DNA from 2 places in the Actinoallomurus sp. NBC_01490 genome. Region 1 is predicted to be linked to the other one. Evidence: riboswitches for the same ligand, from Rfam matches in the RefSeq annotation. Region 1 holds a riboswitch; the other holds the start of a gene.
What was found. A riboswitch is a leader RNA that binds a small molecule or an ion and turns the genes downstream of it on or off. The one in region 1 is predicted to bind glycine.
Positions count from the first base shown of each region.

Region 2: another riboswitch for glycine. It lies ahead of gcvP (aminomethyl-transferring glycine dehydrogenase); the one in region 1 lies ahead of gcvT (glycine cleavage system aminomethyltransferase GcvT).

Region 1 covers NZ_CP109433.1:2,114,099-2,121,586, reverse strand. Annotated here, with positions in the region: gene OG417_RS10500 (alpha/beta hydrolase family protein) at 80-1,300, shown strand; gene OG417_RS10495 (FtsX-like permease family protein) at 1,305-3,560, opposite strand; gene OG417_RS10490 (ABC transporter ATP-binding protein) at 3,557-4,234, opposite strand; gene OG417_RS10485 (PadR family transcriptional regulator) at 4,231-4,755, opposite strand; glycine riboswitch at 4,880-4,977, shown strand; glycine riboswitch at 4,982-5,058, shown strand; gene gcvT (glycine cleavage system aminomethyltransferase GcvT) at 5,137-6,240, shown strand; gene gcvH (glycine cleavage system protein GcvH) at 6,237-6,620, shown strand; gene glyA (serine hydroxymethyltransferase) at 6,622-7,488, shown strand, end outside.
Region 2 covers NZ_CP109433.1:6,449,297-6,456,784, forward strand. Annotated here, with positions in the region: gene OG417_RS30195 (tetratricopeptide repeat protein) at 1-982, opposite strand, end outside; gene OG417_RS30200 (helix-turn-helix transcriptional regulator) at 1,229-1,432, shown strand; gene OG417_RS30205 (hypothetical protein) at 1,410-1,817, shown strand; gene gcvP (aminomethyl-transferring glycine dehydrogenase) at 1,867-4,707, opposite strand; glycine riboswitch at 4,762-4,876, opposite strand; glycine riboswitch at 4,877-4,974, opposite strand; gene OG417_RS30215 (ABC transporter permease) at 5,044-5,877, opposite strand; gene OG417_RS30220 (ATP-binding cassette domain-containing protein) at 5,877-6,857, opposite strand; gene OG417_RS30225 (TetR/AcrR family transcriptional regulator) at 6,965-7,488, shown strand, end outside.

The DNA.
Region 1 (7,488 bases):
TCGGCGTGGTGGCACCATTTCGCCGCCACGCCCAGCCGACCAGCATGAAGACCATCCCCACAACACCGGAGGTCTCGTCATGCGCGGTTCGCGTCTCATCAGTGGTCTGCTGGCGGGCGGACTGGCCACGGCCGCTCTGGCGGCGGCCGGGCCGACCGTCTCCTCGGCCGTGCCGCTGCGGCCGGGCGTCCACGCGGCGGCGTCCGCGACGGCCGCGCGGCTCACGCTGCCGCCGCCCACCGGGCCGGACGACGTCGGCACGGTCGCGCTGCGCCTGGTCGACGATTCGCGGCACGACCCGTGGGTGCCCGCGCAGGCGTACCGGGAGCTGATGGTCAGCGTCTTCTACCCGGCGCGCGACGCCGCGGCGTACCCGGTGGCGCCGCAGATGACCCCGGCCGCCGCGAAGCACTTCGACGCCTCGCTCGGCACCCCCGTGCACCAGGGGCTGAACATCAAGCCCGGCGCGGTCGACTGGGGCGCCACGATGACGCACTCCCACCAGGGAGCGCCGGTGGCGGCCGGCCGCCACCCCGTCGTGCTGTACTCCCCCGGCCTGGGCGACCCGCGCACGCTCGGCACGACCTTCGCCGAGGACCTCGCCTCACGCGGCTACATCGTCGTCACGGTCGACCACACCTACGACGCGTCGGAGGTGGAGTTCCCCGGCGGCCGGGTCGAGCCGCTCAAGCTGCCCCTGGACGGGGACCCGATCGCGACGCTGAAGAAGGTCATGAGCGTCCGGGTGGCCGACACGCGGTTCGTGCTCGACCGGCTGAGCACGCTCCCGTACGGGCTGGGCGCCGCCGTCGACCCGGCGCGGATCGGCATGGCCGGCCAGTCGGCCGGCGGCTTCACCGCCCTGCAGGTCCTGCACGACGACCCGCGCGTACGGGCCGCCGCGAACCTCGACGGCACGGTCGGGTTCGACCAGGACGACGGCGGTCCCGGCCTGTCGCCGCTCGCCGAGAGCGGCCTGCGCCGGCCGTTCCTGCTGATGGGCAGCCAGGCGAGCGACCACCACACCGTACGGTCGTGGGAGGCGCTGTGGGACCACAGCACCGGCCGGCGGCGCGACCTGCACCTGCGCGGCTCGGCGCACCACACCTACACCGACCTGGAGTCGCTGGCGCCGCAGCTCAGGACGGACGCCGACACCGGCTGGATCGACTCCTCGCGGGCGGTCGCCGAGCAGCGGGCGTACCTGGCGGCCTTCTTCGACCGGTGGCTGCGCGGACGCGACGACGGCCTGCTGGACCGGCCGTCGTCGCGGTACCCCGACGTGACCTTCGTACGGTGAGCCCTCACTCGTTCCGCGCGGTCTCGGGCCCGGTGATCCGCCGGAGCAGGGGCAGGGTGGCGGCGATGACGCCGAGGGAGACGGCGAGCCCCGCGACGACCGTGACGGCGAAGCCGGCGCCCGGCGGGTGGAGCGGGTAGTCCAGCTGCGACTTCAGGAACAGCCCGGCGGCCAGGAATCCCGCTCCCGTCGCCACGACGGCGTTGGCCAGGAGCGGGACCGCGCTCTCCAGGACGACGGCCCGGCCGAGGGTCGCGAGCCGGACGCCCGTGAGCCGCAGCAGGCTGAACGGGCGTTTGCGCTCGTTCATGCCGCCGACCACGCTCGCCGCCAGGGCGCACCCGGCGATGCACAGGCTGACGACGATCACCACGTCGGCCAGCCGCTCATAGCCCTTGAGCAGCTGCGCGGTGTCGGTGTTCGCGCGGATCTCCCCGACGGTGGCCGGCGGCTCGCGGTGCGGGAAGGCGGCGATGAGGGTGGTCCGCACCCGTTCGATCGCCGACGCCGACCCGTCCGTGCCGACGACGACCGTCTGGACCGGGAGACGCCGGGCCCGCGACGAGGACACGGCGACCGCGGGCCAGTTCGTGTCGGGAAGGCGCTCGGAGTCGAAGACGTAGTCGGGCGGCACCGAGACCACGTCCGCGCCGGCGGCGCACCGCCCGAAGCCCGGCACCCCGGCCAGCTCGCGGCACGACATCAGCCCGGCCACCACGGGCCGGGGGCCGCCCAGCGAGAGCGTCGTGCCGAGCGGGTTCGTGTGGATCAGCATGACGCCCCGTACGCCGGGGATCGAGTGCAGCCGGGCCAGGACCTGGTCCGATACCGGGACGGAGGCACGGGGCACGCCCGGCGTTCTCGTCCAGCCGTGGGAGTACTCGGCCACCATCGTGCCGCGGGCCGCGGCGTCGCTCTCGGGCACGCCCTGCTCGGCGACCATCGTGTTGATCACTCCGACCGCCGTGCTGGTGACGAAGAGGGCGAGGACGAGCCCGCTGACCGCGCGGTAGCCGGCCTTCGGGTCGTCGGCGAGCCGCCGCCCGGCGATCAACGTCGCGGGACGGCGGGCGTACCGCGCCACGACGCGTGAGCCGGCCATGGTCAGCCACGGCCCGGCGATCACCAGCCCGCCCATCATCAGGAAGATTCCGGTCAAGTACGCCCAGATCTGGCCGTTCGTGGTGGCGGGACGGCGGCCGACGAAGAACGCGAGCTCGGCGACACCGGCGGCGAGCGGGATCAGCCGGTACGCGCGGGGCGGGCGCGGAGTGGCGCGCCGGCTCACGCCGAGCGGGGAGATCCGCACCCGGCGCAGGGCGACCCGCGCCGCGATCATCGCGCCGAGCGGGACGCCGACGGCGACGAGCCCGATCTGGAGCGCGGTGAGCGACACGTCGGCGGCGTAGAACCGCTGACCCGTGATCGGGATCGCGGTCAGGCGCGTCCGGAAGAGGAAGAACAGCCCGAAGCCGCCCGCGGTTCCGGCGACCGCCGCCACGCTCGACTCGACGGCCGCGACCAGGGAGATCTGCCGGGGCGTTGCACCGACCAGGCGCATCGCGGCGAAGCGCTGTTCGCGGCGGGTGGCCACGAGCCGGGTGACCGTGCCGATGAAGATCAGCACCGGGAAGAGCAGCGCCGCCGCCGTGACCGACAGGATCAGGTCGATGCCGTTCGCGTTCGTACCGGCGTTACAGCTCGAACAGCTGCTGGGCGTCCTGGTGGCGATGCCGGTCACCTTCGCCGCGCCGGGGGCGCGCGAGAGCTCGGCGGCGCTCGCACCCACGATGACGTACAGCGAGTCCGGGGACGGGAGCGCGGACGGGCCGATCGTGCCGATCCGGCGGCCGGGGTAGCGGTCGCCGAGCCGGTCGGGCGCCGCCGCGCGCAGCAGCGCGGTCAGCGCCGGTGACGTGTAGTACTCCCCCGGCCCGGGCAGGCGCGGGATGCCGGGCGGCAGGGGCGTGCGGGGCCCCGTGGCGGCGACCTCGACCCGGGTGATCGTCCTGCCCTCGTAGCGCTCGTAGCCGAGGGTGGCCCACATCGGGTCCGGCGAGGGCGTGACACCCGCCGTGGCCTCGGGGACCGCGGAGTTCAGCCAGGCGTAGCGGGCGTTCTGCGCGTTGACGGCGTTGATGCCCGCCAGGGTCGCCAGCAGCAGGCCGACGCCGAGCGCGACGGCGGCCGCGGTGACCACGAGCCGGACGGCGGCCTCCCGGCCGCCGGCGACGGTGAGGCGGAGGCCGAAGCCGATCACGGGGCCACCCCGACCGCGGTGGTCCTCCCGTCGCGGACGATGACCTCGCGGTCGGCGTACGCCGCCACCCGCGGCTCGTGCGTGACCAGGACGACCGTCGTGCCCTGCTCGCGGGCGGCGGACACGAGCAGCTCCATGACCTGCTCGCCGGTGAGCGAGTCGAGCGCGCCGGTCGGCTCGTCGGCGAACAGCACCCGCGGGCTCGCGACCAGGCCACGGGCCAGCGCGACACGCTGGGCCTGCCCGCCGGACAGCTCGCCGGACCGCCGCCGCTCCAGCCCGCCGAGGCCGAGCCGCTCGAACCAGGGCTGGACCTGCCGGACGGCCGCGCCCCGGCGCAGGCCGCCGAGCAGCAGCGGCAGCGCGATGTTCTCCTCGGCGGTCAGCTCGGGGACCAGCTGGCCGAACTGGAACACGAAGCCGAAGCGGTCGCGGCGCAGGGCGCTGCGCTCGGCCTCGCCCATGGTGTCGACCCGGCTGCCGTCGAACCGGACCTGCCCGGACTCCGGCGTGAGGATCCCGGCCAGGCAGTGCAGGAGGGTCGACTTGCCCGAGCCGCTGGGCCCCATGACGGCGACGATCTCGCCGGCCTCGGCCGACAGGCTCGCGCCCCGCAGCGCGGGCGTGCTGCCGAACGACAGGGTGATCTCGCGCGCCTCGATCAGCGGTGTCACGGCAGGACCTCGCGTTTCAGGGCGTCGAGCCGGGCCGCGGTGAGGTCGATCCAGCGCAGGTCGGACTCCAGGTGGAACAGGCCGTGGTCGGCGAGCAGCGCGTCGACCAGGTCGCCGTTCCGCTTGGTGTCGGTCAGCTCGCGCATGCGCTTCAGGTGGGCGGCGCGCTGGGCGTCGAGGTACGCCTCGGCGTCGCGGTCGAGGAGCAGCGCGAGCACGACCTTGGTGAACAGCACGGTCTGCAGGTGCGGCTCGGCCTCGACCGGCTCGCCGAGCCAGGACTCGAACTCGGTCGCCCCCGTCTCGGTGATGACGTACCGCTTGCGGTCGGGGCCCGCGCCGGCCTCGGTCTCGCCCACGACCACCTTCCCGGCGCGGGCGAGCCGGGCGAGGGTGGCGTAGACCTGGCCGAACGGCAGCGGTTTGCCCCGGCCGAACAGCGCGTCGTAGTCGCGTTTCAGGTCATATCCGTGGCTCGGCTCGCGTTCGAGCAGGCCGAGCAGGGCGAAGGGGACGCTCATGAGAAGGAAAGTACGCCGCGCGTATACTCGCCGTCTATACACTCGATGTACAGACGCCCGGCCAGGTGAGACGAAGCGTGGGCTGTCGTCGCGCGACGGGCGCTGCTAGCCTGGCGGCAGCCGTTGATCCCGCGCGGGAGAGCGCCCGGGCCGCCAGTCCGGGCCGCCGAAGGAGCAACTCCTCCCCGGAACCTCTCAGGCGACGAAGACCGCGCGGAGCAGGCGACCTCTGGAAAGCGGAGCGACGCTCCCGCCGAAGGTGCAAGCCCCCCGGGCGAAGCTCTCAGGCGCCGATGACAGAGGGGGAGGCGCCGAGACCGCAAGCGAACCAGTGGGACGATATGACCCCCGGATCGCCCGCGCGATAAGGAGCCTGCCGCGATGTCCGTTCCGGACACCAAGAAGACACCACTCCACGAGGTCCACGAGGGCCTCGGCGCCACCGTCACCGAGTTCGCCGGCTATCTCATGCCGCTGCGCTACGGCAGCGAGACCGCCGAGCACCAGGCGGTCCGCACCAGCGCCGGGCTGTTCGACCTGTCCCACATGGGAGAGATCTTCGTGACCGGCCCGCAGGCCGGGGCGGCGCTCGACCACTCCCTCATCGGGCACCTGTCGGCGCTCGCCGTGGGCCGGGCGCGCTACACGATGATCTGCGACGCCGAGGGCGGCGTGCTGGACGATCTGATCGTCTACCGCCTGGCCGCCGAGACCTATCTGGTCGTGGCCAACGCCGCGAACGCCGCCACCGTGCTCGCCGAGCTGACCGCGCGGTCCGAGAAGTTCGACGAGGCGGCCGTCGACGACCGGTCCGACGCGTACGCGCTCGTCGCGGTCCAGGGGCCGAAGGCCCAGGAGATCCTCGGCAAGCTCACCGACGCCGCGCTCGGCGACCTGAAGTACTACGCGATCCTGCCCGGCGCGGTGTCCGGCGTCGACGCCCTGATCGCCCGCACCGGCTACACGGGCGAGGACGGCTTCGAGCTGTTCGTCTCCGCCGGCGACGCCGTGGCGGTCTGGAACTCTCTGACCGAGGCCGGCGGCGACGACCTGCGGCCCTGCGGGCTGTCCGCGCGCGACACGCTGCGCCTGGAGGCCGGGATGCCGCTCTACGGCAACGAGCTGACCGCCGAGACCACGCCGTTCGACGCGGGCCTGGGCCGTACCGTCAAGTTCGAGAAGGGCGACTTCGTCGGGCGTGCCGCGCTGGCCGCGATCGCCGACGAGACGCCGAAGCGGACCCTTGTCGGGCTCGTCGCCAGGGGACGGCGGGTGCCCCGGCACGGGTACGACATCGTGGGATCGGACGGCACGCCGTGCGGAGTCGTGACCAGCGGCGCGCCATCCCCGACACTGGGCAAGCCCATCGCCATGGGCTATATCGACGCGGACCACGCCGAAGACACCGATCTCGCGGTGGACATCCGCGGCAAACATGAGCCGGTCGACAAGGTCGCCCTGCCTTTCTATAGGAGGACCCCGTGAGCAGCGTTCCCGAGACCCTTTCCTACACCGAAGAGCACGAGTGGATTACCGAGCCGTCCGACGGTGTTGTCACTGTGGGGATCACCGCCTATGCCGCCGACGCCCTCGGTGACATCGTGTACGTCTCGTTGCCGCAGGAGGGCGCCACGGTGGAGGCCGGAGAGCCCTGTGGCGAGGCGGAGTCGACCAAGTCGGTGAGTGACATCTACGCGCCGGTGACGGGGGAGGTCGTGGCGGTGAACGGTGCGGTCGAGGAGGACCCGGCCGTGATCAACGCCGACCCGTACGGGGAGGGCTGGCTGCTGAAGATCCGCACTGACGGCGACAGCCCCGACCTGCTGGACGCCCCGGCCTACTCCAAGCTGATCGAGGAGGCGTGAGATGAGCCTGTCCAACGCCCCTCTCTCCGAGATCGACCCGGAGGTCGCGTCGGCCATCGCCGAAGAGCTGCGCCGCCAGCAGTCGACCCTGGAGATGATCGCCTCGGAGAACTTCGCCCCGGTGGGCGTGCTCGAGGCCCAGGGCTCGGTGATGACGAACAAGTACGCCGAGGGCTACCCGGGTCGCCGCTACTACGGCGGCTGTGAGTACGTCGACGTCACCGAGCAGCTCGCGATCGACCGCGCCAAGGCCCTGTTCGGCGCCGACCACGCGAACGTCCAGCCCCACTCGGGCGCGCAGGCCAACATCGCGGTGTACTTCGCGCTGCTCCAGCCGGGCGACACCATCCTGGGCCTGGACCTCGCCCACGGCGGGCACCTGACCCACGGCATGAAGATCAACTACTCCGGCAAGATGTTCAACGTCGCCGCCTACCACGTGGGCGAGGACGGCCGGGTCGACATGGACGAGGTCGCCGAACTGGCGCGCGAGCACCGGCCGAAGATGATCGTCGCCGGCTGGTCGGCGTACCCGCGGCAGCTCGACTTCCCCGCGTTCCGCCGCATCGCCGACGAGACGGGCGCGCTGTTCATGGTTGACATGGCGCACTTCGCCGGCCTCGTCGCCGCCGGGCTGCACCCCTCGCCGGTGCCGTACGCCGACGTCGTCACGAGCACGACCCACAAGACGCTCTGCGGGCCGCGCGGCGGGCTCATCCTGTGCCGCGAGGAGTTCGCCAAGAAGATCAACTCCGCGGTGTTCCCCGGCACGCAGGGCGGGCCGCTGGAGCACGTGATCGCCGCCAAGGCCGTGGCCCTGAAGATCGCCGCGTCCGAGGAGTTCGCCGAGCGCCAGCGCCGTACGGTC
Region 2 (7,488 bases), 4.3 Mb from region 1:
CGGCGGGCAGCCCCTCGGGGCCTTCGCCGTGGCGCATGGCGGCGATGGCGTACATGTGGTCGAGCGCGCCGAACGCCTCGCCGGTCAGCAGCGGGAGGGCGCCGGCCCGCAGCGCGGCCTCGATGTCGTCCTCCCACCACAGGTGCTCGCCGCCGTCGGTGGCGAACGTGCGCCGCAGCCGGGCGCGTACGTGCTCGCCCAGCGCCGGGTCGTCCAGCCCGCGGCGCCACACCTCCTGGGCCGCCTCGTCGCGGCCTCGCAGCGGAAGCGTGCGGGCCAGCAGCTCGATCGCCAGCGGCACGACCTCCGGGTCGGAGTCCTCGGTCGGGGTGACGCTGCCGAACGCGGCGATCGCCTGCTCCAGGTGGGCGATGCCGAGGCTCACCGCGAGGCGCGCGTGCGCCTGCCGGTCGCGCTTGCGGTCGAGGACCTCCATCGCCCCGTCGAGGGCGCGCTGGGCGCGGGCGGGCTCGCCCCAGTCGAGCAGCCGCAGTGCGAGGTCGTGCGCGGCGGCCGGGGCGTAGCGCGGGTCGCGGGTGGCGATGGCGCGCTCCCACCACTCGCAGGCCTGCGCGGCGTCGCCCTCCTCGTCGGCGATCTGCGCGAGCGCCAGGCAGGCGGGCGGCAGGTAGGCGGGGTTGGCGAAGTCGACCACCGTGTGCCAGGCCTCGCGCGCCCGGTCGCGGTCGCCGGAGCGCTCCCACGACAGCGCCAGGTGGTACGCGGCGCGCGCGCCGTACTCCGGGTCCTTGGTGCCGATCGCGACCCGGTCGGCCTCGCGGGCGCCGTCGAGGTCACCGCCGCTCTCGAGCACCACGGCGAGCCCGAGGGCCGCCTGCGCGCGCTCGGTGGTGCCGCCGGTCTCCAGCACCTGGCGGAACAGCGTGGCGGCGTCGTCGAGCCGGCCGCCCTCAGCGTGCGCGCGCGCCTCGTCGAGCCGGGTCGACGGCTGCGCGGCCGTCTCCTCCGGCGGGGTCGTCATGACGTGCTCCCGCGGCCACGGGGGAACCCGTCACCGGACGTCCTCATCGGCGCCTCGCAGGCGTCGCTCGCACTCATCTCCGTGCCCTTGGGGGTAGGCGGCGTGTGGGATGAGCCTAACGGGATTCGGGCCGCCCCGTCCCGCAGCGTGACCGTGATGTCCGGCTCGGGCCAATGGAAAGCGTCCTTGACATTTCGACCATGTAAAGCATACTTTCCATAGCGAACGTCAAAGGAGCTTTACAGCATGCGGAACGACGTGCGGGAGCTGCGGGCCGCGAAGGGCCTGTCGCAGCAGGCGCTCGGGCAGGCCCTCGGCGTGTCCCGTCAGACGATCAACGCGATCGAGCAGGGCCGGTACGACCCTTCCCTCCCGCTCGCGATCCGCATGGCCCGTTATTTCGGCAGGACCGTCGAGGAGGTCTTCCATGTCGACGATGAGAGGTCATGAGGCCGCCCGCACACGGCGCTGGCTGGTGCCGGGACTGTGTGTCGTGGCCGGCGCCGGTTACGCCGCCGTCTTCCTGGCCCACCACCGTCCGATCGCGGCCGTGATCGGCGCGGGCGTGATGCTCGCGTACGCGCTCGTGCTGGTGATCTTCTCGCGGCGCAGCGAGGCGGTCGCCCTGCTCCGCGAGGACGCCCCGGACGAACGTCGCGCCCTGATCACGACGAGGGCGGCCGCGACCACCCTGTACGCCCTGATGGTCCTCTCGGTGATCATGCTCTTCGTCCAGCTCGCGCGCGGCGCCGACCCCGGCGCGTGGGGCGTGGTCTCCGGCGTCGGCGGCTTCGTGTTCATCGTCTCGATCGCGTACGAGTCGCGGCGCCGCTGACGCCGCACAGGGGGTCCGGGCCGCGACCGGCCCGGACGCCCGTACGGGGTCAGGACTCGAAGGCCTCCGGCGGCGGGCAGGCGCAGACGAGGTTGCGGTCGCCGTAGGCCTGGTCGATGCGGCGCACCGGCGGCCAGTACTTGTTCTCCCGCAGCGACGGGAGCGGGTAGGCCGCCTCCTCGCGGGTGTAGGAGTGCTTCCAGTCGGTGGTCAGCAGCGCCGCCGCGGTGTGCGGGGCGTTCTTGAGCGGGTTGTCGTCGGCGTCGTAGTCGCCGGCGGCGACCCGCTCGATCTCCCGCCGGATCTCGATCATCGCGTCGCAGAAGCGGTCGAGCTCGGCGCGGTCCTCGCTCTCGGTCGGCTCGATCATCAGCGTGCCGGCCACCGGGAAGGCGAGGGTGGGGGCGTGGATGCCGTAGTCGATGAGCCGCTTGGCGACGTCCTCGGCGGTGACCTTGGTCTCCTTGGTGATCTTCCGGATGTCGATGATGCACTCGTGGGCGACGAGGCCGCCCCGGCCGGTGAAGAGCACCGGGTAGTGGCCGTCGAGCCGCTTGGCGACGTAGTTGGCGGCCAGCACCGCCGCCTCGGTCGCCTCGCGCAGCCCGTCGGCGCCCATCATCGCGATGTAGGCCCACGAGATCGGCAGGATGCCCGCCGAGCCCCACGGGGCCGCGGAGATCGGGCCGCTGCCGGTCTCCGGACCGGCCTCGGGCCGCAGCGGGTGGTTCGGCAGGAAGGGCACGAGGTGCTCGCGCACGCCCACCGGGCCGACGCCCGGCCCGCCGCCGCCGTGCGGGATGCAGAAGGTCTTGTGGAGGTTCAGGTGCGACACGTCGGCGCCGAACTCCCCCAGGCGTGCCAGCCCGACGAGGGCGTTGAGGTTGGCGCCGTCGACGTAGACCTGGCCGCCCGCCTCGTGCACGCTCTCGCAGACCTCGGTGATCGTCTCCTCGTAGATGCCGTGCGTCGAGGGGTATGTCACCATGATCGCGGCGAGGGCGTCGCGGTGCTTGTCGATCTTGGCGTGCAGATCGTCGAGGTCGATGTCACCGCTCTCGGTGCTCTTCACCACGACCACCCGCATCCCGGCCATCACCGCGCTGGCGGCGTTCGTGCCGTGCGCCGAGGACGGGATCAGGCAGACGTTCCGGTGGCTCTCACCGCGTGAGGCGTGGTAGCCGTGGACGGCGAGCAGGCCGGCCAGCTCCCCCTGCGAGCCCGCGTTGGGCTGCACCGACACCTTGGCGTACCCGGTGATCTCGGCCAGCCACGACTCGAGCTCGCCGATCATCTCGACGTACCCCTGCGCCTGCTCCAGCGGGGCGAACGGGTGGATCTGCGCGAACTCCGGCCAGGTGATCGGCTCCATCTCGGTCGTGGCGTTCAGCTTCATCGTGCAGGAGCCGAGCGGGATCATCGAGCGGTCCAGCGCGATGTCCTTGTCCTGCAGGCGGCGCAGGTAGCGCAGCATCGCCGTCTCCGACCGGTGCGCGTGGAACACCGGGTGGGTCAGGAACTCGCTCTCCCGCCGCAGGGCCGGCGGGAACCCGTCCCCGGCCGCGTCGGCGGCCTCGTCCTCCGCGCCGCCGAACGCCCGCAGGACCCGCGTGACGTGATCGCCCGTGGTCGTCTCGTCACAGGCGACACCGACCTGGTCGGCGTCCACCCGGCGCAGGTTGATCCCGAGGTCGAGCGCCCGGCGTACGACCTCATCGGCCCGGCCGGGGACCCGGGCCAGCACCGTGTCGAAGAAGCGGTCGTGCACGACCTCGACGCCCTGCCGGCGCAGGCCGGCGGCGAGGCGCGCCGCGTGGCCGTGCACCCGCTCGGCGATGCCCTTCAGGCCCTCGGGACCGTGGTAGACCGCGTACATGCTCGCCATCACGGCGAGCAGCACCTGGGCGGTGCAGATGTTGCTGGTGGCCTTCTCGCGGCGGATGTGCTGCTCTCGCGTCTGCAGCGCGAGCCGGTACGCCTGCCCGCCGTCGGCGTCGAGCGAGACCCCGACGAGCCGCCCGGGGAGCTGGCGCTGGATGCCGTCGCGCACCGACATGTAGCCGGCGTGCGGGCCGCCGAAGCCGTACGGCACGCCGAAGCGCTGCGTGGTGCCCACCGCGATGTCGGCGCCGAACTCCCCCGGCGGCCGGAGCAGCGTCAGGGCGAGCAGGTCGGCGGCGACCACGACCTGGGCGCCGCGCCCGTGCGCCGCCTCGGTGAGGCCGGACAGGTCGCGTACGGCGCCGCTCGCCCCCGGGTACTGCAGCAGCACGCCGAAGAAGTCGCCCTCCGGCAGCCCCTCGGACGTGTCGGCGGCGACGACCTCGATGCCCAGCGGCACCGCGCGGGTGCGGATCACCTCGACGGTCTGCGGCAGCACGTCGGCGTCGACGAGGAAGACGTCGCCGCTCCCCCGCGGCGCGACGCGGTGCGCCAGCGTCATCGCCTCCGCCGCGGCGGTGCCCTCGTCCAGCAGCGAGGCGTTCGCCACCGGCAGCCCGGTCAGGTCGCTCACCATGGTCTGGAAGTTCAGCAGCGCCTCGAGCCGGCCCTGGGAGATCTCCGGCTGGTACGGCGTGTAGGCGGTGTACCAGCCGGGGTTCTCCAGCACGTTGCGCAGGATCACGCCCGGGGTGATCGTGCCGTGGTAGCCGAGGCCGATCATCGAGGTGAGGACCTGGTTACGCGCCGCCAGCTCGCGCAGCCGCGCCAGCGCCTCCACCTCGCTGAGCGCGGGCGGCAGGTCGAGCGGGCGGCCGGTGCGGATCCGGGCGGGCACGGCCGCGTCGACGAGCGCGCCGACGCCGGCGTACCCGGCGGCCTCGGCCATCGCGGCGCGTTCGGCCGGTGAGGGTCCGATGTGGCGGGCGGCGAACGGAACCTCGATCATGGGAGCCTCCAGGCGGGTCGGGGCGCGAACACCACCGGGCGCGCCCGGTGGCCGGTCTCCCCCTCTGTCACCTGAACCTGAGAGCTTCGCCGCGACGGGCGCGGCTTGCACCTTCGGTGAGGATCGGCGACCGGCGGTGCGGCCTCCGGGTCCCGCTTTCCAGAGGTGCCTCGCCCGCGCGGTCCTTTTGCCTGAGAGGTTCCGGGGAGGTTTGCTCCTTCGGCGCCCCCGCGCTGGCTGCGCCGGGGTCTCTCCCGCACGGGTTCGACGGCGATCTCCACCCTACCGGAGGCTTATTGCCACGACGTTAAGAGCGGGGAGTACCGACCGTAAAGGTCAGCGGTTCAGCGTGCGGAAGCGGCGGACGGTCAGCGGGACGAAGATCGCCAGCAGCACGCCGCACCAGATCAGCGTCGCCGCGACCGGATGCCGCAGCGGCAGGGCGGCGTGCGCCGTGACGACGCCCGGGTTGCCGAAGAGGCCGCGGCAGGCGGCGACCATCGCGCTCACCGGGTTCCAGTCGGCGATCACCCGCAGCCAGGCCGGCATGCCCGCGGTCGGCACGAAGGAGTTCGACAGCATCGAGACCGGGAAGATCAGGGGGACCATCTGGTCGGCGGTCTCCTCGTTCTTCACCAGCAGGCCGCAGAGCACCCCGGCCCACGAGAGCGCGTACCGCAGGAGGATGAGCAGGCCGAACGCCGCGAGCGCCCGCGGCAGCCCCTCGTGGATCCGCCAGCCGACGGCCAGCCCGCAGCCGACCATGATGACCATGCCGGCGAGGCCGACGATGATGTCGCCGCCGACCTGGCCGAACGGCACCGCCGACCGGGCCATCGGCATCGAGCGGAACCGGTCCATGACCCCCTTGGAGGAGTCGGTGGCCACCCCGACCATCGTGGCCATGAAGCTGGTCATCGTGGTCATCGCGAACAGGCCGGGCATGAGGTACTCCCGGTAGTCACCGCCGCCGGGGACCTTGATCGCGCTGCCGAAGACGTAGCCGAACAGCACGACCATCACGGCCGGGAAGACCAGAGCGCCGACGAGCTCCCCGGGCTGGGACCTCAGCTGGAGCAGATTGCGCCACACCAGGGTGAGGCCGTCGGTGAGGGTCCAGCGGAGCCGGCCGAGGCGGCCGGTGGGCGCGGCGGGGGCGTGGAGGGCCATCAGGCGCTCACCCTCTCTTCGGTCTCTCGGGCGTCTTCGGGGTCCTCGGTCCGGCCGGTGAGGCGCAGGAACACCTCATCGAGAGTGGGGCGCCTCAGCGTGACGTCCTCGACCCCGACGCCGGCGCGGTCCAGTTCGAGCACGACGGCGGGCAGGGTGAGGGAGCCGGCGGGGACGGGGACGCTCACCCGGCGGGACTCCGGATCGGTGTCCGGCTCGCCGATGCGGGACAGCACCGCGATGGCGTCCGCGAACGCGGCCATGTCGGACACGACCACGTCGATACGGCTGCCGATCTCACCCTTCAGCTCGTCGGGCGTGCCCGAGGCGATCACCTGGCCCCTGTCGACCACCGCGATCCGGTCGGCGAGCCGGTCGGCCTCGTCGAGGTACTGCGTGGTCAGCAGCACGGTCACGCCGTCGGCGACCAGCTCGCGGATCGTGTCCCAGATCTCCCCCCGGCTGCGCGGGTCCAGGCCGGTCGTCGGCTCGTCCAGGAAGAGCACGGGCGGCGCGGTGATCAGGCTGGAGATCAGGTCGATCCGGCGGCGCATGCCGCCGGAGTAGGTCTTGACCAGGCGGTCGCCGGCCTCGGCGAGGCCGAACCGCTCGAGCAGCTCGTCCGCGCGCCGCCGGGCGGCCTTGGCCGGCAGGCGGTAAAGGCGCCCGAAGAGCCGCAGGTTGTCGCGCCCGCTCAGCTTCTCGTCCATCGAGGCGTGCTGGCCCGCCAGGCCGATGCGGTAGCGCACCTGGTCGGCCTCGCGGACCACGTCGTACCCCGCGACCCGCGCCCGCCCGGCGTCGGGCAGCGTGAGCGTCGACAGGATCCGCACGGTCGTGGTCTTGCCGGCGCCGTTCGGGCCGAGCAGGCCGAGGACGCTGCCCTCGGGCACCTCCAGGTCGACCCCGCGCACGGCCTCCGTCCGGCCGAACCGCTTGCGCAGCCCCTCGGCCCAGATGGCCGGCTCCGAGCTCGTCATCTCATCGCTTCCCCTCTTACTGTGTACCCCGTACGCTTGATGTGTACAACGTACGCGCTCTGCGTACGTTGTACAAGCCCTGATAGGTTTGGTCGGGTGAGGGCGGGATGACTGACGCGGTGAACCCCGCGGACGACGGGCGGGACGAGCGGCTCCGCAAGGTGGCCGAGGAGTTCGAGAGGCAGCGGGCGCAAGGCCGGCAGAAGCCGACGCTCTGGGAGCGCCTCGAGGGTCCCGGCCGCGGCCCGCGGCCCGCGCTGACGCATCAGCAGATCGCCGCCGCCGCGGTCGAGATCGCCGACGCCGAGGGGCTGGGCGCCGTGTCCATGCGGCACCTCGCCGAACGCCTGGGCGTCGCCACCATGAGCCTGTACCGCTACGTCACCGGCAAGGACGAGATCTACGAGCTGATGCTCGACGCGGTGATGGCCGAGATCGCCCTGCCCGAGGGAGGCTGGCGCGAGGTCGCCGACGCGTACGCCCGCCAGTTCCGCGCGGTCAGCCTGCGCCACCCATGGACGATCCAGGCGTTCACCCGTGTCCCCATGGCCCTGTCCCCCAACAGCGTCGCGCTCACCGAGCAGGCCCTGACCTCGGTCGACGGCCTCGATATCGACGTCGACACGATGAT